2 regions of the Mesobacillus sp. S13 genome follow, and region 2 is predicted to be linked to the other one. Evidence: predicted binding sites of a transcription regulator. Region 2 holds the regulator's gene; the other holds the start of a gene.
What was found. The regulator CtsR, encoded in region 2, represses protease genes until heat stress. The targets are predictions, from matches to a motif close to ATGGTCAATAAAGGTCAAACA.
Positions count from the first base shown of each region.

Region 1: the regulator CtsR is predicted to act here: its motif matches at 7,037-7,057, upstream of clpB (ATP-dependent chaperone ClpB).

Region 1 is NZ_CP084622.1:1,384,607-1,395,933, reverse strand. It holds gene LGO15_RS06990 (beta-ketoacyl-ACP synthase III) at 1-125, opposite strand, end outside; gene LGO15_RS06985 (hypothetical protein) at 440-748, shown strand; gene LGO15_RS06980 (ComZ family protein) at 777-965, opposite strand; gene LGO15_RS06975 (BMP family ABC transporter substrate-binding protein) at 991-1,941, opposite strand; gene LGO15_RS06970 (NAD-dependent epimerase/dehydratase family protein) at 2,083-2,904, opposite strand; gene LGO15_RS06965 (alpha/beta fold hydrolase) at 2,973-3,710, opposite strand; gene LGO15_RS06960 (YjzD family protein) at 3,971-4,156, shown strand; gene clpB (ATP-dependent chaperone ClpB) at 4,425-7,025, opposite strand; gene LGO15_RS06950 (YjzC family protein) at 7,175-7,357, opposite strand; gene LGO15_RS06945 (undecaprenyl-diphosphate phosphatase) at 7,663-8,475, shown strand; gene argF (ornithine carbamoyltransferase) at 8,531-9,487, opposite strand; gene LGO15_RS06935 (carbamoyl-phosphate synthase (glutamine-hydrolyzing) large subunit) at 9,484-11,327, opposite strand, start outside.
Region 2 is NZ_CP084622.1:104,335-115,661, forward strand. It holds rRNA gene LGO15_RS00550 (23S ribosomal RNA) at 1-2,142, shown strand, start outside; rRNA gene rrf (5S ribosomal RNA) at 2,245-2,360, shown strand; gene LGO15_RS00560 (hypothetical protein) at 3,180-3,464, shown strand; gene LGO15_RS00565 (CtsR family transcriptional regulator) at 3,806-4,267, shown strand; gene LGO15_RS00570 (protein-arginine kinase activator protein McsA) at 4,295-4,843, shown strand; gene LGO15_RS00575 (protein-arginine kinase McsB) at 4,846-5,928, shown strand; gene clpC (ATP-dependent protease ATP-binding subunit ClpC) at 5,933-8,371, shown strand; gene radA (DNA repair protein RadA) at 8,687-10,066, shown strand; gene disA (DNA integrity scanning diadenylate cyclase DisA) at 10,071-11,144, shown strand.

The DNA.
Region 1 (11,327 bases), 1.3 Mb from region 2:
CTTTCTTCAATCCCTGTTCTTGTCCGGATCCACTCATCCGAAGTATCCATCTTTTTTTCCAGATCAAGGTTTGTTACAACCTCCTCCGGCAAATACCGCCCAACCCCAGTTATCCCTGCATTCATGGGATCCATCTCCTTTTATTTTGGATTCTGTCTATTTAGCTAAAATTATTATCAATTATTATGACTTGGTACTAATTTTATCAGAAACTGCTCTTCCTCTGCAACTTAAAAATTAGATTTCCGCACATGCCCTAGTCCATGTGGCCAGATCAATCATAAACTGATAGGGAAGAACAATGCTTCCTGGTCAGCTTTTGACGACCTGAAGCGAACTAAAATTAGCCAGTTCTAACCAGTTGCTCAAATCACTCATAAAAATTTTTCACAATTAAAAGTATCTAAAAAAAGAGAAATAGAGAAAGGTGGGAATGAAGATGGAGGATGAAAGAACCCGGGACCTCTTTGGTTTTAAGCTCAGGAGGGATCATGATGAGAGTTCCGATCAACAGGAACAGGGATATGATCATTTCGACCATTTCATGTTCGGCCGGTCAAGAGAAATAGAAGAAGTTGAGGAAAGTGTCAACAATGACTTTCTGCTTAATAAGTATTTGGGGAAAATTGATTTAGATGAAGTGATGCATCATGTAGATACGTTGATCACTTCAGCCCGCGAGCTCAAACCGCTTATGGGAAAGGTGAGACCTTTGTTTGACCACTTCATTGAAAAAAATAAAAGCTGAGGGCAGGCCTCAGCTTTTACTGTGTATGCTATTCTTTTGCAGCATCCGCTTTTCCAAGCTCATATGCTTCGTTCATCACATTCGTGAAAAGCGTGAAAAACGGCTGCAGATTGTCCATTGTCAACTCAATGCCTGCCTCCTGAAGTTTTTGCTGTGCTTCCGGAAGGTATTTCATGGCAATTTGCATGAACTCCATTGTTTTGTCATTAGTTTGCATGTCTATTGTCTCCTTTGAACATTATTTACTGGTTAGGCAATTTACCGGTTTCTTTATAAGAATTAATATAAGTACCTATTCTCTCCCTGAATTTAGAGTCGACTTTAGGACTGAATTTACCAAGGGAGATTACACCGTCCTGAAAGTCGAATGACAGGTTTCCTGACTTAAGCTCCCCATTGTTGAACTTTTCGGCTGTCAGTTCATACAAGTCATCAACATGCTGGACAGTACTCGTTAATACCGTGGACTCCCCGAAATCCGATTGGTCGGAAATATAGCCGATCACGTATAAGCCTCGGTCCTTTACCCTTTCAATGACAGGTACATTATACCCATCTCCAGCGGGGTATATGACATCAGCTCCCTCAGCCAATACATCGTCCAGGACATCGAGTGCCTTTTCTTGGTCATCCCAGTGGCCAACAAGGCGAATGTCTACCTTCAGATCATTATTTTCAAACATCGCACCATCATAAAAGCCTTCCACTTCTGGCTGCCATTCATACGCTGCAATGATTCCTACCTTACCAGTTTCAGACATATGGCTGGCGACCATTCCGCCAAAAAACCCCATAGCATATGCCTTGAAGTTTAGGCTCGTTGTATTTTTTCCCCTGGCATCTCCGTTAAAACTAATGAAATGAATGTCAGGATATTTACTTGAAATCTTATTGAAATAGGCAGCGTATTCATTTCCATGCCCATATATAAGGTTAACTCCCTGCCGATCGAACTCCCCCACTGCATCCTCAACGGCTTCCTGAGAATTCATCCCTTCTTTGAAAAAGACATCAACCCCCAGGCTCGATTGGATTTGCAGAAGTCCCCTATACCCTTTCGTCCCCCACACCTGATCATTTATAGTTTCAGGCACCAAGAGGCCTACTTTCTCCACCTTGCCCGTGGAAAGAGGTTGTCCGCATCCCCCAAGCAAAAGAAGGCTTAACAATATTAGCCCGAAACGTTTCAGCATCCGATGCATCTCCTTTATGCGCCACTGTGCAAAACTCTTTCATTTTCAGTGCCCGCTACATTAAAATGGAACCGATTAAAAGAATCTTTTACCATTTTACTCTTTGGAGTATTACTTTGAAAAGTCATTTATTGAAATTCCCTAGTCCTTGCTGTCCTGTATCCGGTTAAATTGCTCCTTTTGCCTGCTTAACCCCTTGCTGATTTGCTCATTTTCTCCTACGGTGCTGACCTTGATGGAATTTTTGATTGCAGGTGCTGCAGCCTTATTTCTAAGCAATCCAGCACCACTGCCCAGCAGCTCTTCTGCACACTTAAACCATCGATCCTGTTCTCCGCTAGATAGTATATACTGTCCTTGAAGTCCTGACTCAGCCAGCTCCTTTATCATTTTTACAGCATCATCTATATACAGGCAATCATGCGTCCATTCCCTTGGCCCAATATCAGGAATCTTCTTATTTTCATATAAGGACCGAGACATTACTTGCTGGAAAAAGCATTCTTCCGGCTGCCAAGGACCATAAATGGTCGGCAAATAGAGTGCGAGAAGATTGGAATCACGGCTGTAAATCAAAGAGTTCACTCTTGCCTCCCTCAATTCTGCTTTTTCCTGAGCAAAATATGCCGGCAATATGACGACGGTCGGCAGCTTTTTCAACTTCCGATTTTCTAATTCACTAAGAAGTACTTCATAAATACCATACGTATTATGTCGCCCTTGCAAGGATTCAAACAAAGTCACAAACAAAATGCCTTCTGCTTGCTCTGCATCCCAATCTTCCAGACTAATTTCAAGGAAATTGGAATTCCTGCCGATTTCCAAGCGTTTTTCCTCAGTAAAAGAATCCTTTCTATTTCCTTCCGTATCGACTCCATTTATCTCAACACCTTCATCAAGCAAATACCGGCACAAGCTATAACCTATAAAATCATATATTCCGAGAATCGTTGCCCTTTCCATTTTATATGCCTCCCTGAAAATACTCTCTTGTATCCTATGAATCTAAAAGTGAAAATATTTGCAGGGAGTTATAGGACTTGCTCATATTTTGTAAAAAAATGTACGATTTGGCTTCCTACTTGGAGCTTTTTTTCTGGAAGTACATAGCTTACGGTTACCGGAAGGCCATCTTTCTCCCATTCAGCAGAAAGTTCATTAAGGATGCTTGACTGCTTGTAGGCTCTGTTTCCTGATAATACATGGATGATTTTGACCGGTGTTTCTTTCTTGAAGGCAGGACTGGAAGAGATTTCGTCCAGGCTCTCAAGTAGTTTGCTAATATCTGTTTCATAAGCCGCTTCAAGTTCAGCGACAAGCTTTTTATAAAAAAACTTATTCTCCTTTTCTTGCTCCAGATGCTTACTTAAAGAGAGGATTGGGTTGATTAAGATCAAGCTTCTGATTTTAAAATCACTATGTGCTAAAAGTTTCAAGGCTACAAGTGCGCCCATTCCTTCTGCAACGACATGGAAAGAGGTATTCAAAATTTCATTTCGGACGATATGGCTGCACAGTCTCATCGTTAAATCGACAGCCTTCTCACTTCCCCAATGCCTTCCATATAAATTTGAATAGAAGACGGTATACCCTTCTTTTTTCCATATGTTCAGTAATGAACGTTTACCTTCATTCTGTGTCCAGAAGCTGCTGCTGTCGTTCACAAAGTGCCTTTCGTCACCAATCGTCAGGATACCGAAACCATTTGGCCTTTCAGGATAATGGATAACATTCCATTCGGTATCCAGTTTAAAGTTCCGGCTCTCCATCTTACCATCCCCTTTCCCTAAAGATTATTCATATTACTGTATGTTATTTAACAGGAAATGAAAGGGGATTTGCCCAAATTTCTGGATTAATCCCTCCTCTTTACTACAATCTGCAACATATCTTCAAATATAATATTACCAGGTTTTAGAAAAAGAAAGTGTTCTGTGAAAACGCTTTTTAATTTATGTGAAATTCATTTATAATTTAGATGGCTTGTGGTAAGATGAGAAAAGATTTAATAATGTAAGAGGTGAAAATCGTGAAATATTTCTGGACATTACTCTGGACATTCCTCCTGGTTCTTATGCTAAATTACGTAGCCGGCGCGATGATCGGCGTTGGACTGGACTTAGCTCAAAGTGCGATCCTGGCAGTTGTGTCAACAATCATTCTCCTTGTGTTTCCTGCTGTTCTTCCAAATGGTGAAGAAAACCACCAACATTAATGTACATAAAAAAGTCATCCGCTTTGGATGACTTTTTTCATTGACTCAGTTAGGGCATCCTTTGTGGATTTTCTTGAAGGTTGTGAATTCATTAGCGGAGATATTCCGGTTAACTGCTTAAAATAAGACAAAATCCAACGATTTGGATGAAATAGACGGAAAAACGACCTTTATTTTTAAGAAAATAAAGATCGTTGCAAACTTAAGCGAAGTTTTTCCGTTTCTATTCCAAACACTATGAAATCAACTTCATTAAAATAGATATTCCTTACATAACACTTAATGAGATACCTCCCTCGTTGACGCCAATTTCCACCTGGCTCTTCTCTTTGATCCTGCCTGCAATGATTTCTCTGGCAAGCTTAGTTTCGACACTTCTCTGGATAAATCGCTTCAGTGGTCTTGCACCGTAAACCGGATCAAATCCATGTTCAGCTAAAAATTCCTTTGCTTCATCCGTGATTGTCAGCTGGATCTGCTGGTCAGCGAGCCTTCCTTGCAAAATCTTCACTAACTTACCGACAATCATTTTGATTTCCTTCAATGCTAAAGGCTTGAATAAAATGATTTCATCTACACGGTTCAGGAATTCCGGACGGAAATGGCTGCGCAATTGGGCCATCACAAGATCCCTCGTTCCAGAAGAGATTTCTTCATCCCCTTCCTGCCGATCAAGCAAATGATGCGAACCAATATTGGACGTCATGATGATCACGGTATTCTTAAAGTCGACCACTCTTCCCTGAGAATCGGTCACCCGTCCATCATCGAGCATTTGCAGAAGGATATTAAAAACTTCTGGATGTGCTTTCTCCACTTCATCGAGGAGTATGACGGAATACGGGTTCCTTCTGACCGCCTCTGTCAGCTGGCCACCTTCTTCATACCCTACATATCCCGGAGGTGCTCCAATGAGTCTTGAAACGGCATGTTTTTCCATATACTCAGACATATCGATTCGGATGATATGCTCTTCACTATCGAACAATGACTGAGCAAGCGTTTTGGCCAGTTCGGTTTTACCCACACCAGTCGGCCCGAGGAAGATAAACGAACCGATTGGTCTGTTCGGATCCTTGATGCCGGCTCTTGCCCTGAGAACCGCATCGGACACTAGCGATACCGCTTCATCTTGTCCGACAACACGTTCATGGAGGATACTCTCAAGTTTAAGAAGCTTTTCACGTTCGCCTTCTACGAGCTTCATTACAGGAATACCTGTCCACCGTGAAACGATTCCGGCAATTTCTTCTTCGGTGACCTCTTCCCGAAGCAATCTTTCTCCTTCATTCTCGCTGACTTCCAATTCCAGTGCCTTCAGATTTTTTTCAAGTGCCGGAATTCGGCCATGCCTAAGTTCTGCTGCCTTATTCAAATCATAGTCATTCTCTGCTTTTTCCAGCTCCCGACGAAGTTTCTCCAGCAGCTCCCGCTGTTCCTGAACCTTTTGGATGCCTTCTTTTTCCTTCTGCCATCTGGATTTCATTGCATTCGCTTTTTCCATCAAGTTGGCTAGTTCCTTACGAAGAACCTCTAATCGTTCCCGGCTGGCATCATCTTTTTCCTTTGTCAACGCAGCTTCTTCAATTTCCAGTTGCATCACCCTTCTGGTTACTTCATCGAGCTCTGCAGGCATCGAATCAATTTCCGTACGGATCATGGCACATGCTTCATCCACAAGGTCTATCGCCTTGTCCGGCAAAAATCGATCCGTGATATACCTGTCAGATAATGTGGCTGCTGCAACAAGCGCACGGTCATGGATATTTACTCCATGGTGGATTTCAAACCTTTCCTTCAATCCTCGTAAAATAGACACGGTATCCTCAACATCAGGCTCCTGCACCAGTACTTGCTGGAATCTCCGTTCAAGCGCAGGGTCCTTTTCAATATATTTGCGATGCTCATCAAGTGTCGTAGCCCCGATGCAATGCAGTTCTCCACGAGCAAGCATCGGTTTCAGCATATTGCCGGCATCCATTGCCCCTTCGGTTTTACCTGCGCCAACAATGGTATGGAGCTCATCGATGAACAAGAGGATTTTCCCTTCACTTTTTTTCACTTCATTTAATACTGCTTTCAGTCTTTCCTCAAATTCGCCACGGAACTTGGCGCCAGCTATCAGCGCACTCATGTCCAGTGCAAAAACTGTTTTATCCTTCAAGCCTTCCGGAACATCCCTGCGGACAATCCTTTGTGCCAGTCCTTCTACAATCGCTGTCTTACCGACACCTGGCTCCCCGATCAACACAGGATTGTTTTTTGTCTTCCTTGATAGGATGCGGATGACATTGCGAATTTCACTGTCCCTGCCAATCACCGGGTCGACCTTTCCTGCCCGGACTTCCTCCACAAGGTCACGGCCGTATTTTTTTAACACCTCATAAGTTGCTTCTGGGTTTTGTGAAGTCACTCTCTGGTTCCCCCTAACCTCATTGATTCTCGCTAATAATTTTTCTCTGCTGACATTTAGTTTCTTTAAAGCTGTACCAGCTTCTGAGCTCGGTATATCAAGTAAAGATAACAAAACATGTTCCACAGACAAATAGTCATCCTCAAACTGTTTCATTTCCTTTTCTGCCTGTGCCAAAACCTTCTGCAGAGTTGCAGTAATATATAATTTACCCTGTTCTGCCCCGCTGCCAGAAACTTGCGGTTTCTTTGACAGGATATGGTCCAATTCTTCTTTATAATGATTCAGGTTAAGTCCGATAGCAGTAAGCAGCGTTGCCGCCAGATTGGCGTCTTGCTCAAGCAGTGCAAGCAGCAGATGTGCATCATCTACTTCCTGGTGATTATGTTGAACAGCCAGGGTCTGGGCTGATACAAAGGCATTTTGCAAGCTTTCAGTCATTTTATTCAAATCCACGCCCAACCACTCCTTTGACCTTTTTTGACCTTTAATTATATTATAATAAAAATTCCCAATTAGTAAAGCCATCCGCATTGGATGGCTTTAGAAAATACAGAATAAATTTCACCCTTGATTAGCTCTCATCCTGTAGATTGAGTTACAGGCTATTTGAACTTAGGCATGTAAGTCCAGTGGCGGTTATGGTTGGAGTTTTCCGGAAAACGGTCCCCAGCTTTAAGCTTGATTTTCTGTGGATTGTTGACATTACTGCCTGTTTCGCCAATTTCAATGTAAATACCATTATTCGGTGCCTTTTGTCCGGCACGAAACTGATGACTTTGACCCATTTGCCTTCCTCCTTCATTAAAGTATTCCGGCAATTATATTATTTACTGATTCAAATAAAGTATTTATGCATATTTTATCCTTCCAAAAAAAAGGGTTATACGGTACATTAGTGTGTATGAGAAAAGAAAAGCGGAAGCGCCTTGTTCAGCCCCGACAAGCGGTGGAGGGCCTGACAGTGAAGTCGCTCTTTGACTTCATTGGCAGGACCGAAGCGACTCGAGGGGCTAGGCGCTGGAGCTGGACAACTCACAAAGCGGATATAATATATTTGTTATCTTATTTAAAACGGAGGATTCAAAACGACATGGAAAACTTTTATGACTTGCTTAAATACATATTTCTTGGTCTGTTCCAGGGAATAACTGAACCGATCCCTGTTTCATCAAGCGGACACCTTGAAATCGCAGAGCACTTTTTCGGGCTTGAAATTAGAGGAATGAGCTTTGCACTTTTAGTAAATACTGCTTCCTTATTCGCTGTTCTATTGATTTATCGTAAAGATATCATGCGATTAATTGTCAATGGACTTGCATATCTTAAGAACAAAGACCCAGAAGCGAAATCTGATTTTATGTTCATCGTTTATTTAATTGTTGGAACGATTCCTGCTGGTGTAATCGGGGTCCTGTTTGGGGATTTTATTGAGGATAACTTAGCTTCGATTAAGACTGTAGGTTTTACGCTGTTAGTTACAGGTTTGGCATTGTGGTTAATCCGTAACCTGAGGGGCCGGAAAAATGATGGAGACTTAAGCTTAAAGGATGCCATTATTGTCGGTTTAGCCCAAGCAGTAGCTCTTATCCCTGGAATTAGCCGTTCTGGAGCAACGATTGTCGCGGCGATGGCACTTGGTATGAAACAGGAAACCGCATTGCGTTATTCCTTCCTTTTATATATACCAGTCAGCGTCGGAGGCATGATCCTTGGATTTTCAGACATTTTAACAGATCCATACCTTGATGAACTGGCAGTACCATATGTTTTCGCATTCATCGCTTCTCTGATTGCCTCTTACTTCTCTTTAAAATGGTTCATGAATATCATGGCTCGTGGAAACTTGAAGTACTTTGCGATTTACTGCTTCATTGTAGGGCCACTTGTCCTCATCTTTTCTTAATACAAAACCGGCTACCTGGATTTTGGTAGCCGGTTTTCGTTTTCTCACTTTGATTTTAATCCTTCAATATCTCCACAAGTAATGCCTTCTGGGCATGGAGGCGGTTTCCTGCTTGTTCGAATACGACGGAGTGCGCACCGTCAATCACTTCTGCCGTTACTTCTTCACCGCGGTGTGCGGGGAGACAGTGCATGAACAAATAGTCTTCATTAGCTAATTCAAGTAATTTTCCATTTACCTGGAACTGTGAAAAGTCTTTGAGTCTCTGCTCATTTTCGTTTTCCTGTCCCATGCTGGTCCACACATCCGTATAGATGATATCTGCCGCATCAACGGCTTCTTCTGGTGAATCTGTAATGACCAAATTTGCACCACTCTGCCTAGCAAATTCTTTACATTGAGCTGTTACCTCCTCATTCGGGAAGTATCCCTGTGGGGAAGCAATACTTACATCCATTCCGACTTTTGTGCAGGCAATCATTAGGGAATGAGCGACATTGTTTCCATCACCGATGTAAGCAAGCTTGAGGCCTTTCAGCTTCCCCTTTTTTTCATAGACTGTCAAAAGGTCTGCAAGTGCCTGGCATGGATGGTACAAATCCGTCAATCCGTTGATGACTGGAATTTCAGCATTGGCGGCAAGGTCTTCAACTGACTTGTGCGAGAATGTTCTGATCATGATTCCGTCAAGATATTGCGAAAGGACCTGGGCTGTATCCGAAACAGTCTCGCCGCGGCCGAGCTGAAGGTCGCTGCCATTTAAGTAAAGGGCACTTCCGCCCAGCTGAATCATTCCTACCTCAAATGATACTCTCGTACGCGTTGAGGATTTATCAAAAATCATTCCGAGTATTTTGCCTTTGAGTGGCTGGTCAAATTGTTTATTTAATGTCTTTTCTTTTAAAGTTATTGCCTTATCTAATAAAGTAAGGATTTCCTGTGGTTCCAAATCAGCCAGGGTTAATAGGTCCTTTCCTTTTAGATCAATTTGAAGCTGCTGTAATGCTGTCATTCTGCCACCACTTCCTCTCTAGTTTCTGCCAGCCATTTGTCCAGGGAGCTTACATCCCAACTCTTTGCTGTCGCACTTTTTAAGAGTGCAGATAAAGTCTCCTTTTGGGTCAATACAATTTTCCGGTTCTTGACAGCCCACTCTCTCAAAGAGAGATCTTTTTCTGATTCACCCGGACAATACAAGGCTGCCACCTTATGAGGATCCTTTACTTCATCAATATGAATGAAATGATAGTCACCAGCCTGCTTCCCTGCTTCCAAGAGCTCTTTTTCATCTGCAAAGGCGATTGCTCCATGGACAGCTTTCCCGTTGATTGAATGGAAGCTCTTGGTCAATGCCTCTTCAAGTGTCGAAGCAATGCTGATTCCTTCTCCAGTTGAAATCATTTGCGGACCGGTCTTGGCGTCCAGTCCTTTCAATGCAAAATTCGAAAAAACTGGGTGTTTTACGACTGCGTATGGAGCATCGGAGTCTAGCAAAACTTCATCTTTCGACAAATTATATTTCCCAAGCAATATTTTTGTCGCTTTCTTGACTAGTTCAACGCCTGCTACCTTGCTGACGATCGGCATTGTTCTGCTTGAGCGTGGATTAACTTCAAGTAAAAACACTTCATGTCCCTTCACAATGAATTGGATGTTCATTAATCCCTTATACTTCAATTCATTCACAAGCCGTTTTGCATAATCAGCCATCTTTTGCTTTGTTTCGTTTGTGAAACTACGCGCCGGGATGATGCAAAAGCTGTCCCCTGAATGGACTCCTGTCTTTTCTATGTGCTCAATGATGGCGGGAATCAGGATATGCTTTCCATCGGATGCAAGGTCAAGTTCCGCCTCTGCTGCTTCAAGGTATTGATCCACCAGTATGGGATATGAAATATTAGCTGTTGCCAGAGCAGTTTTAAGTTCCTCAGTGTTTCGGATTATCACCATATTCAAGCCGCCAATCACGTAGGAAGGCCTGATTAATACGGGGTATCCCAACCTCTCAACAGCAGCCAGCAGTTCACTCTCATCCCCGGCTGTTTCACCCTGTACGCGGGGAATCTTCAGCTTGTCGAGCAACTGATAAAATTGATCCCGGTCTTCAAATAAATCAATGGTTGCCGAACTCGTTCCCAGCAGCTTGATTCCAGCTTCTTCTAAACCTTTGGCAAGATTCAAGGCAGTCTGCCCTCCCAGCTGGACAATGACTTCCTCTATCCCCTCCATTTCAATCACATTCAGGATGTCTTCTTCTGTTAAAGGTTCGAAATACAATCGATCTGATATCGTAAAATCTGTGCTGACTGTCTCGGGATTATTGTTGATCATGATAGTTTCAACACCCTCTTCTTTAAGGGCAAAAACACCATGAACCGAACAATAATCGAACTCGATTCCCTGACCAATACTAATTGGACCACTGCCAATGACGAGTACCTTTCGTTTACTGTTTTCGACTTTTGCTTCATTCTCACCAATATAGCTTGAGTAAAAATAATTCGAAGCTGACTCAAATTCTGCCGCACATGTATCAACCATCTTATAAACAGGTGCAATACCGTGCTTTTTACGAAGCTCTCTTACCTGCTTTTCACTAACCTTCCATTCCTTTGCCAAATAGGCATCACTGAAGCCTTTCTCTTTCAGGGACCTTAACTCAGCAGCTGATATTCTTTCGATTTCAAGCTTTGCAATTTGATTCTCTATTTCTGTCAATGATTTAAATCTGTTTAGGAAAAACAAATCTATTTTTGTTTTTTCATTGATAAGCTGGATTGGCTCACCCCGACGCATCAGTTCGAGCAATGCAAAAACCCGCTGGTCTGTCTGCTTTCCTGTTAAATCGTATA
Region 2 (11,327 bases):
TGAAAAGTGCGGGGATGAGGTGTGGGTAGCGGAGAAATTCCAATCGAACTTGGAGATAGCTGGTTCTCTCCGAAATAGCTTTAGGGCTAGCCTCACGTTGTAAGAGTCTTGGAGGTAGAGCACTGTTTGGACTAGGGGCCCTCATCGGGTTACCGAATTCAGACAAACTCCGAATGCCAAAGACTTATCCGTGGGAGTCAGACTGCGAGTGATAAGATCCGTAGTCAAAAGGGAAACAGCCCAGACCACCAGCTAAGGTCCCAAAGTATACGTTAAGTGGAAAAGGATGTGGAGTTGCTTAGACAACCAGGATGTTGGCTTAGAAGCAGCCACCATTTAAAGAGTGCGTAATAGCTCACTGGTCGAGTGACTCTGCGCCGAAAATGTACCGGGGCTAAACGTATCACCGAAGCTGTGGATTGACATCTTAGATGTCAGTGGTAGGAGAGCGTTCTAAGGGCGTTGAAGTCAGACCGTAAGGACTGGTGGAGCGCTTAGAAGTGAGAATGCCGGTATGAGTAGCGAAAGATGGGTGAGAATCCCATCCACCGAATGCCTAAGGTTTCCTGAGGAAGGCTCGTCCTCTCAGGGTTAGTCGGGACCTAAGCCGAGGCCGAAAGGCGTAGGCGATGGACAACAGGTTGATATTCCTGTACCACCTCTTTATCGTTTGAGCGACGGGGGGACGCAGGAGGATAGGGTAAGCGCGCTGTTGGATATGCGCGTCTAAGCAGTTAGGCTGCAAGTGAGGCAAATCCCGCTTGCGTGAAGGCTGAGCTGTGACAGCGAGGGAAATATAGTACCGAAGTTCCTGATTCCACACTGCCAAGAAAAGCCTCTAGCGAGATAAAAGGTGCCCGTACCGCAAACCGACACAGGTAGGCGAGGAGAGAATCCTAAGGTGAGCGAGAGAACTCTCGTTAAGGAACTCGGCAAAATGACCCCGTAACTTCGGGAGAAGGGGTGCTCATTTGGGTGAATAGCCCGGATGAGCCGCAGTGAATAGGCCCAGGCGACTGTTTAGCAAAAACACAGGTCTCTGCGAAGCCGCAAGGCGAAGTATAGGGGCTGACGCCTGCCCGGTGCTGGAAGGTTAAGAGGAGGGGTTAGCTCACGCGAAGCTCTGAATCGAAGCCCCAGTAAACGGCGGCCGTAACTATAACGGTCCTAAGGTAGCGAAATTCCTTGTCGGGTAAGTTCCGACCCGCACGAAAGGCGTAACGATCTGGGCACTGTCTCAACGAGAGACTCGGTGAAATTATAGTACCTGTGAAGATGCAGGTTACCCGCGACAGGACGGAAAGACCCCGTGGAGCTTTACTGTAGCCTGATATTGAATTTTGGTACAGCTTGTACAGGATAGGTAGGAGCCTGAGAAACCGGAGCGCCAGCTTCGGTGGAGGCGTCGGTGGGATACTACCCTGGCTGTATTGAAATTCTAACCCACGCCCCTGATCGGGGCGGGAGACAGTGTCAGGTGGGCAGTTTGACTGGGGCGGTCGCCTCCTAAAGAGTAACGGAGGCGCCCAAAGGTTCCCTCAGAATGGTTGGAAATCATTCGCAGAGTGTAAAGGCACAAGGGAGCTTGACTGCGAGACCTACAAGTCGAGCAGGGACGAAAGTCGGGCTTAGTGATCCGGTGGTTCCGCATGGAAGGGCCATCGCTCAACGGATAAAAGCTACCCCGGGGATAACAGGCTTATCTCCCCCAAGAGTCCACATCGACGGGGAGGTTTGGCACCTCGATGTCGGCTCATCGCATCCTGGGGCTGTAGTCGGTCCCAAGGGTTGGGCTGTTCGCCCATTAAAGCGGTACGCGAGCTGGGTTCAGAACGTCGTGAGACAGTTCGGTCCCTATCCGTCGTGGGCGCAGGAAATTTGAGAGGAGCTGTCCTTAGTACGAGAGGACCGGGATGGACGCACCGCTGGTGTACCAGTTGTCTTGCCAAAGGCATCGCTGGGTAGCTATGTGCGGACGGGATAAGTGCTGAAAGCATCTAAGCATGAAGCCCCCCTCAAGATGAGATTTCCCATAGCGCAAGCTAGTAAGAACCCTGAAAGATGATCAGGTTGATAGGTCAGAGGTGGAAGCGCGGTGACGTGTGGAGCTGACTGATACTAATCGTTCGAGGACTTAACCAATTGATCATTCGTTCTTCTTGAAATTCTTCTTACACATTATCTAGTTTTGAGGGAATAAAGTTTTTTGCGGTAGCAAAATAACTAAAACCTCAAACCAAATAGTCTGGTGGCGATGGCGAGAAGGTCACACCCGTTCCCATACCGAACACGGAAGTTAAGCTTCTCAGCGCCGATGGTAGTTGGGGGTTTCCCCCTGTGAGAGTAGGACGCCGCCGGGCACGCGAAAGAACAGCTGTAATGGCTGTTCTTTTTTTGTGTTCTGATTTATAAAAGGTGCTGAATATAGCACCAACTGATTGTATGCCAATGGCTTCAGACAGGTTTGGAGGCAAAGCAGACAAATCTGTCTGAAGTAGAGTCATCTTAAGCCAGGTTTGAAGGTAAAATAGGAAAAGCTGTCAAAAGAAGAACCAACTTCAGACAGGTTTGGAGGTAAAACACAAAAAGGTGTCAGAAGAAGAGTCAACTTCAGACAGGTTTGGAGGAAAAACAGGAAAAGCTGTCAAAAGAAGAGCTAACTTAAGACAGGTTAGAAGGAAAAACACGAAAAGTTGTCAAAAGAAGAGCTAATTTTAGACAGGTTAGAAGGAAAAACACGAAAAGCTGTCAAAAGAAGAGCTAACTTAAGACAGGTTAGAAGGTAAAACACAAAAAGCTGTCAAAAGAAGAGCTAACTTCAGACAGGTTTAGGGATAAACAACAAAAAGTTAGCCGAAGCAGAAACACCTTCAGACAAGTCCAGAGGAAAACAATAAAAACTTATCCGAACCTAATACTACTCCGGAATAAGTTTGGAGCACGAACATAAAAAGCTATCCGAAATTAGATCCACTTCCTGTCCAAAAAGGCAAAATGGGCTTAAAGTTGGCAAATACCCGAGCGTTATTTATACATAGTGAAAATACAATTAATCCCGCTTCTTTATAGTCCTGGAAGGATAAATGAATCTTTTGTTGAATTTATAAATTCATAAGCAACCGTCACCCAATAATAAAACATCCTCGGTCAAATATCTAACAAACCTATAGGAGGAATCAATGACAAAACAATTGAATTATTGGTCATTCGTTTTATCGACAATCTGGGTATTACTATTTTTCGTAATTTCCTCTACAGGCCCAAATGTTTACACCATCTTTGGATTACATCCACACGTCCTGCTTTTAGTTGCTTCTCTACTGACTTTACTTATTGGGCTCATCGGACTTTCCGGTATGAAAGATTGGAAGAGCGCGGCAAGAAGTTTTTCAACAATCTTCCTGACTCTGGGGCTATCAGCATTTTTAGCTTTCATTATCTTCTTTGGTAAGTTAGCAAGTTAGTGGATACAGGCACAGGTGAGATTCCCAGACAATAAGATATATCAACCATTTTCATATCAATTTACCCATTATACATTTAGCCCTTCCAAAAACAGTTTCAATCTGTACTCTGCCAGCTGCATTTCTAACCTGTTCCTGATTACAAATTTTTCGTAGATGTACCCTTATATAAGTTTCCACTTGCCTCAAAATGGGTATAATAACCAACAATCCCCTTAATAACATCTTTTGGCATACATAATTTTTGGAGAAGTGAGTTCAGGATGCATTCATTGCGTCGAGAAAAAATTTTTTGTATAATTAATGTCAAATATAGTCAAAGTCAGATTGGGGGAGGTTTAGTGAGGAATATATCGGACATCATAGAACATTACCTCAAGCAGGTTTTAGAAATGAGCGATAAGGACATCGTTGAGATCAAGCGAAGTGAAATCGCCGATAAATTTCAGTGCGTGCCGTCCCAGATCAATTATGTCATCAATACAAGGTTCACGATTGAACGGGGTTATCTTGTTGAGAGCAAACGGGGTGGCGGCGGCTACATCCGGATTATCAAGGTCCAGGCATATGATCATGCACATTTGATTGATGATTTACTGTCTTTGATTCAAACACGAATTTCGCAAAGCAGCGCTGAGCATGTGATCTTCCGTCTTGTTGAGGAGGATGTAGTCACTGACCGTGAGGCAAAGATCATGCTGAGTGTGCTTGACAGGTCCGTCCTGTATATAGAGCTTCCGCAGCGTGATGAGCTGCGTGCGAGGATGCTGAAGGCAATGCTTATGGCATTGAAGTATAAATAATATCAAAGCAGATAAAGAGGTGAGGGCATGATCTGCCAAGAGTGTAATCAAAGGCCGGCAACGCTGCACTTCACGAATTATTCAAATGGAGAAAAATCAGAATTGCACTTGTGTGAGATATGCGCACAGGAAAAAGGCGATTTGTTTATGATGAACAACGGCCCTGCTTTTTCAATCAATAGCTTGCTTGCTGGTTTGCTGAATATGGAACCTGCATTTACGGAGAAGAAAAAGGAAGCTTTTGAAGCGGAGCAGGTTGCACAGTGCCCGCAATGCTCAATGACGTTTCCGCAGTTTGTAAAGGTAGGCAGGTTTGGCTGTGCGACTTGTTATGATGCTTTTCGCGAACAGCTGATCCCGATTGTCAGGAGACTCCATAGCGGGAATTCCGTCCATAATGGAAAAATCCCTAAAAGAATCGGTGGCGACCTTCATTTAAGAAAGACAGTTGATCAGCTTAAGCAAACCTTGAAAAACCTCATTACAGCGGAGGAGTTTGAGAAAGCTGCTGAGACAAGGGACCAAATCAGGGAACTTGAAAGGAAATTATCAAAAGGCCAAGAGGGAGGGGAGTAGCCTTGTCATTGGAGAAGTTCATCAATCAGGCTGTCAGCTCCTGGATGAGTGATGATGGACCTGATTCGGATATCGTCCTTAGCTCCCGCATTCGCTTTGCAAGGAACCTTGATGAATATAATTTTCCAACGCTATTCACTGATGGAGAGGCAGAGGCGGTGATTGGTACGATCATGGAACGTGCCAGCAATTCATCAGCAGCTGCATTTGGTCAGTTGGAAACGATCAAGATGGATGATATTCCGCCTTTGCAGAAGAGGGTGTTGGTCGAGAAGCATTTAATCAGTCCAAATCTTGCAGAAAACTCCGTTCATGGTGCCGTCCTATTATCAGATAATGAAGAAGTCAGCATCATGATCAATGAGGAAGACCATATCAGGATTCAATGTTTATTCCCAGGATTCCAGTTAAGTGAAGCTTTACAGGCTGCTAATGAGATCGATGATTGGCTCGAGGAGTATGTCAATTATGCATTCGATGAGGAATTTGGATACTTGTCCAGCTGTCCTACGAATGTGGGCACCGGCCTTAGGGCATCGGTAATGATGCACCTGCCTGGCCTTGTTTTAACTCAGCAAATGAACCGGATTGTTCCGGCGATTAACCAGCTTGGTTTGGTGGTAAGAGGTATTTACGGAGAGGGCAGTGAAGCGCTCGGCAATATTTTTCAAATATCGAACCAAATAACGCTCGGGAAATCGGAAGAGGACATCGTTGACGATTTAAAAAGTGTTGTAAGCCAGATTATATCTCAGGAAAGGTCAGCGCGGGAAGCATTAGCGAAGACTTCGAACATACAATTAGAAGACAGAGTGTTTCGATCATATGGAACACTTTCTAACAGCAGAATCATCGAAACGAAGGAAGCCGCCCGTTGCCTGTCTGATTTAAGGCTTGGTATAGATATGGGTTTCATAAAAGATATATCAAAATCGATTTTGAATGAATTGATGATATTAACTCAGCCTGGGTTTTTACAGCAATATGCAGGAGGGCCGTTAAGACCAAATGAGCGGGATATCCGCAGGGCTGCTTTAATAAGAGAACGTTTGAAAATGGAAACAAAAGATGAGTCAGGAGGATGATCTTATGATGTTTGGACGATTTACCGAGAGAGCACAAAAAGTATTGGCACTCGCACAGGAAGAGGCAATCCGCCTTGGACATAACAATATCGGCACAGAACACATCTTACTTGGCCTGGTGCGTGAAGGTGAGGGCATTGCGGCAAAGGCACTTTACGGACTTGGTCTAGGAGCGGAGAAAATCCAGAAGGAAGTTGAGAATCTGATTGGCCGCGGACAGGAAACTTCCCAGACGATTCACTATACACCTAGAGCAAAGAAGGTCATCGAGCTTTCTATGGATGAGGCAAGGAAGTTGGGCCATTCCTATGTTGGCACAGAACATATCCTCCTTGGATTGATTCGTGAGGGAGAGGGCGTGGCTGCAAGAGTATTGAACAATCTTGGTGTCAGCCTCAACAAAGCACGCCAGCAAGTTCTTCAGCTTCTAGGCAGCAATGAAACTTCCGGACATCAGGGAGGCGGAACGGCTAATGCCAATACGCCGACACTTGATAGCCTGGCAAGAGACTTAACGGCAATCGCCAGGGAAGGCAGCCTTGACCCGGTCATCGGCCGAAGCAAGGAAATCCAGCGTGTCATTGAAGTGCTAAGCCGCCGGACGAAGAACAACCCGGTATTGATTGGGGAGCCAGGGGTTGGTAAAACAGCGATTGCGGAAGGATTGGCACAGCAAATCGTCAATAATGAGGTGCCGGAAATCCTGCGTGATAAGCGTGTCATGACGCTTGATATGGGAACGGTGGTTGCAGGAACTAAATATCGCGGAGAATTTGAGGACCGCTTGAAAAAGGTCATGGACGAAATTCGTCAGGCCGGAAATATCATTCTTTTCATCGATGAGCTTCATACACTGATCGGTGCTGGTGGCGCGGAGGGTGCGATCGACGCGTCCAATATCCTGAAGCCTTCATTGGCTCGCGGTGAACTGCAGTGTATCGGTGCGACAACATTGGATGAATACCGTAAATACATCGAAAAAGATGCTGCACTTGAACGACGCTTCCAGCCAATCACTGTAGATGAGCCAACGGCTGAGGAGTCCGTACAAATTTTAAAAGGGCTTCGTGACCGCTATGAGGCTCACCACAGGGTATCCATTACGGATGAAGCAATTGAAGCAGCAGTAAAATTATCAGATCGTTACATTTCTGACCGGTTCCTGCCGGATAAAGCAATTGACTTAATTGATGAAGCTGGTTCGAAGGTTCGCCTGCGTTCCTATACAACTCCGCCAAACCTTAAGGAGCTTGAGGTGAAGCTGGAGGAAGTTCGCAAGGAGAAGGACGCTTCTGTACAAAGCCAGGAGTTTGAAAAGGCTGCTTCATTAAGGGATACAGAACAGCGTCTCCGTGAACAGCTGGAAAATACGAAGAAGTCGTGGAAAGAAAAGCAGGGCAAGGAGAACAGTGAAGTGACAGTGGAAGATATCGCGCATGTGGTATCAAGCTGGACGAATATCCCTGTATCCAAGCTAGCGCAAACAGAAACAGATAAACTTCTGAACCTGGAAGAAATCCTACACTCACGTGTCATCGGCCAGGACGAAGCTGTAAAAGCTGTATCCAAGGCAGTAAGACGTGCTCGTGCAGGCCTGAAGGATCCGAAACGTCCAATTGGTTCTTTCATCTTCCTTGGACCAACAGGTGTAGGTAAAACGGAATTAGCGAGAGCGCTTGCGGAGTCCATGTTTGGCGATGAAGATGCGATGATCCGCGTCGATATGTCAGAGTACATGGAAAAGCATTCAACTTCACGTCTTGTTGGTTCACCTCCGGGCTATGTTGGATACGATGAAGGCGGCCAATTGACTGAAAAGGTACGCAGAAAGCCATATTCCGTTATTCTGCTGGATGAGATTGAAAAAGCGCATCCAGACGTGTTCAATATTCTGCTGCAGGTGCTTGAGGATGGCCGTTTGACTGACTCTAAAGGCCGGACAGTCGATTTCCGCAATACCATCATGATCCTGACGTCCAATGTAGGAGCAGAGGCGTTGAAGCGGAATAAATATGTCGGCTTCAATATCCAGGATGGAGAACAGGATTACAAAGATATGAAGGGCAAAGTGATGGAGGAGCTGAAAAAAGCATTCCGTCCTGAGTTCCTGAACCGTATCGATGAGATTATTGTCTTCCATGCGCTTGAAAAGCCACATCTGAAAGAAATCGTTACATTGATGTCCGACCAGCTTGTGAAGCGCTTGAAGGAGCAGGAAATCACGCTAGAGCTGACAGATGCGGCTAAAGAGAAGATTTCGGAGGAAGGTTATGATCCGGAATACGGCGCACGTCCGTTACGCAGGGCGATCCAAAAGCATATCGAAGACCAGCTGTCTGAAGAATTGCTCAAGGGAACCGTCCTCACTGGACAAAATGTCGTAATAGATGTTGAAAATGGCGAATTCGTTGTCAAGGCTCCAGAAAAAACGGCAAAAGCTTAAAATGGCTTAACAAGTAAACAAAAGGGGTATACGTACAAATACGTGTACCCCTTTTTTACTAAAAGAGAATATTATCAATATCCCCCTCAAAAATTTGCCACATTGCATAAAAATGCCGGATGCAATTTCGTATTCGTAAAGCCCAAATCTTCATTCTAAAATAGTTGGAATCGCATCATCTGGATATGAACATAATTTTAAGTAAACAATGTGCTGCAAAAAATTACATACCCACATCAGTCGCTATCATTTCTTTTATTACTTGTTTGGCTTTATTATAAAGATAATAACTTTTTTTATTGAGAGGCTAAGAAAATGGCAAAAAGAAAAACAAAATTCATGTGCCAGGAATGTGGCTATGAATCTCCGAAATGGATGGGAAAATGTCCGGGTTGCGGGCAATGGAATAAGATGGTCGAGGAAGTGGAAAGCACTGGATCGACAAGAAGAGGTGCGTTTGCCAATACAGGAAATACGGGTGTTGCCGCAAAGGCCACTCCTATCACCAGTATTGAAACAGTAAGCGAGCCGCGCATTACAACAGACTTGAATGAGTTGAACCGTGTACTTGGAGGCGGGGTAGTCAGAGGGTCACTTGTGCTGATTGGCGGGGACCCGGGTATTGGGAAATCGACCTTATTGCTGCAGGTCTCTTACCAGCTGGCTAAAAAGGCTCATTCAGTCCTTTATATTTCTGGTGAGGAGTCGATGAGGCAAACGAAACTGCGCGCGGATCGGCTTGGTGTAACATCGGATAATCTGCTTGTATATTCGGAAACAAACCTGCATGAAATCAGTCTTACGATCGAAAACAGCAATCCTGACTTTGTTATTGTGGATTCAATCCAAACCATTTTCCATCCGGAAGTGACCTCCGCTCCAGGGAGCGTGTCACAAGTAAGGGAATGTACAGCAGAGTTAATGAGGATTGCAAAAACAAAGGGAATTGCGATTTTTATTGTCGGGCATGTTACGAAGGAAGGGTCCATTGCAGGACCAAGACTTCTGGAGCATATGGTCGACACCGTACTTTATTTTGAAGGCGAGAGGCACCATACGTATCGAATCCTCCGGGCTGTAAAAAACCGATTTGGGTCGACAAATGAAATGGGTATTTTTGAAATGAAGGAAGTCGGACTGGAAGAAGTGGCAAACCCATCAGAGATTTTTTTAGAGGAAAGATCCCAGGGAGCTTCCGGTTCAACGGTTGTGGCTTCTATGGAAGGAACGCGGCCTGTATTGGTTGAAATCCAGGCGCTGATTTCGCCAACGAGCTTTGGGAATCCGAGGCGAATGGCTACCGGTATCGACCATAATCGTGTATCGCTGCTGATGGCCGTGCTGGAGAAGCGTGTCGGTTTGCTGCTGGCTAATCAGGATGCTTATTTGAAGGTCGCCGGCGGAGTGAAGCTGGATGAACCGGCGATTGACCTTGCGGTGGCAGTCAGCATTGCTTCAAGCTTCAGGGATAAACCGACTCGCGCTTCGGACTGCATCATCGGCGAGGTAGGCCTGACAGGTGAAGTCAGGAGGGTCTCTAGGATTGAACAGCGCGTCCAGGAAGCCGCGAAGCTTGGCTTTGAAAGAATTATTTTACCGGAGAATAATCTTGGTGGATGGACACCGCCAAGGGGAGTGGAGCTTATCGGGGTATCATCGGTCAGCCATGCATTAAAAGTCACCTTAGGGGGTTGATGGATTGGAACATAGAGAGCTTGAGGAACAAGAGTTAGGTGAAATCCTTCAATTTATCGCTCCAGGTACACCTCTAAGGGCTGGAATCGATAATGTGCTCCGGGCCAAGACAGGCGGATTGATTGTGTTTGGATACAATGAAAAGGTCAAAAACCTGGTGGATGGCGGATTTGAAATCAACTGCAGGTTCAGTCCCAGCTATCTTTATGAACTGGCGAAGATGGATGGCGCGATCATCTTAAACGAGACTGGCAGCAAAATATTATTCGCCAACGCCCAGTTAGCGCCGGATACGGGAGTACCCTCGACTGAGACAGGGATGAGGCACAGGACAGCGGAACGGGTGGCGAGGCAAACAAAAGCACTCGTCATCGCGATTTCCCAGCGAAGGAATGTCATCACCCTGTATCAGGGGAACCTTCGTTATGCCATGCAGGAAATCGGGGTTATCCTAACGAAGGCGAACCAGGCCATCCAGACGTTGGAAAAGTATAAGGTCGTGCTTGAACAAAGCATCACCAACCTGGGAATCCTCGAGTTTGAAGATCTTGTAACCTATAATGACTTGCTTCAGGTGATCCATCGCTTTGAAATGGTGCTGAGAATCAAAACGGAGCTTTTGACGTATTTGAGTGAACTTGGATTAGAAGGGCGGCTGATCCGTCTGCAAATGCAGGAACTGTTATCCGAAATGGAAAGGGAAGCATTGCTTGTCATCAAAGATTATTCTGCGGAACAGGAAGTAAGGGCAGATGTTGTGATGGCCCGGTTCCAGGAACTTTCAAAAGCCGGAGTCATCGAGGATTCAGCCATCCTCAAGCTGCTCGGCCATCAGGGATATGTGCATATGGATGAGTTTATCTGTCCTAGAGGTTATCGGATGCTGAATAAGATTCCGCGTCTGCCGATGATCATCACGGAGAATTTGATCAAACGTTTTGGCAAATTCACCAAAATGATTGCAGCTTCCGTCGCAGAGCTGGACGATGTAGAGGGCATTGGTGAGGTAAGAGCGCGGAAAATCAAGGAAGGCTTCAAACTCATCAGGGACCAGCTGATGGCAGACCGTCAAATGTAATCCCAAACATTGGCGGCCTGCTTTTAATTGACACCAACATGCCCTGGTGCTACGTTAAAGAAGAGATTTACTCCTATTAGGATTATGTCAATCTTACTGTATTGTGATTTTATTTGTACAAAATCCGTAACCTTTGCCATGGTAAAATCGTATAATCATTTGGATGTTTATTTTAAAGAAAAT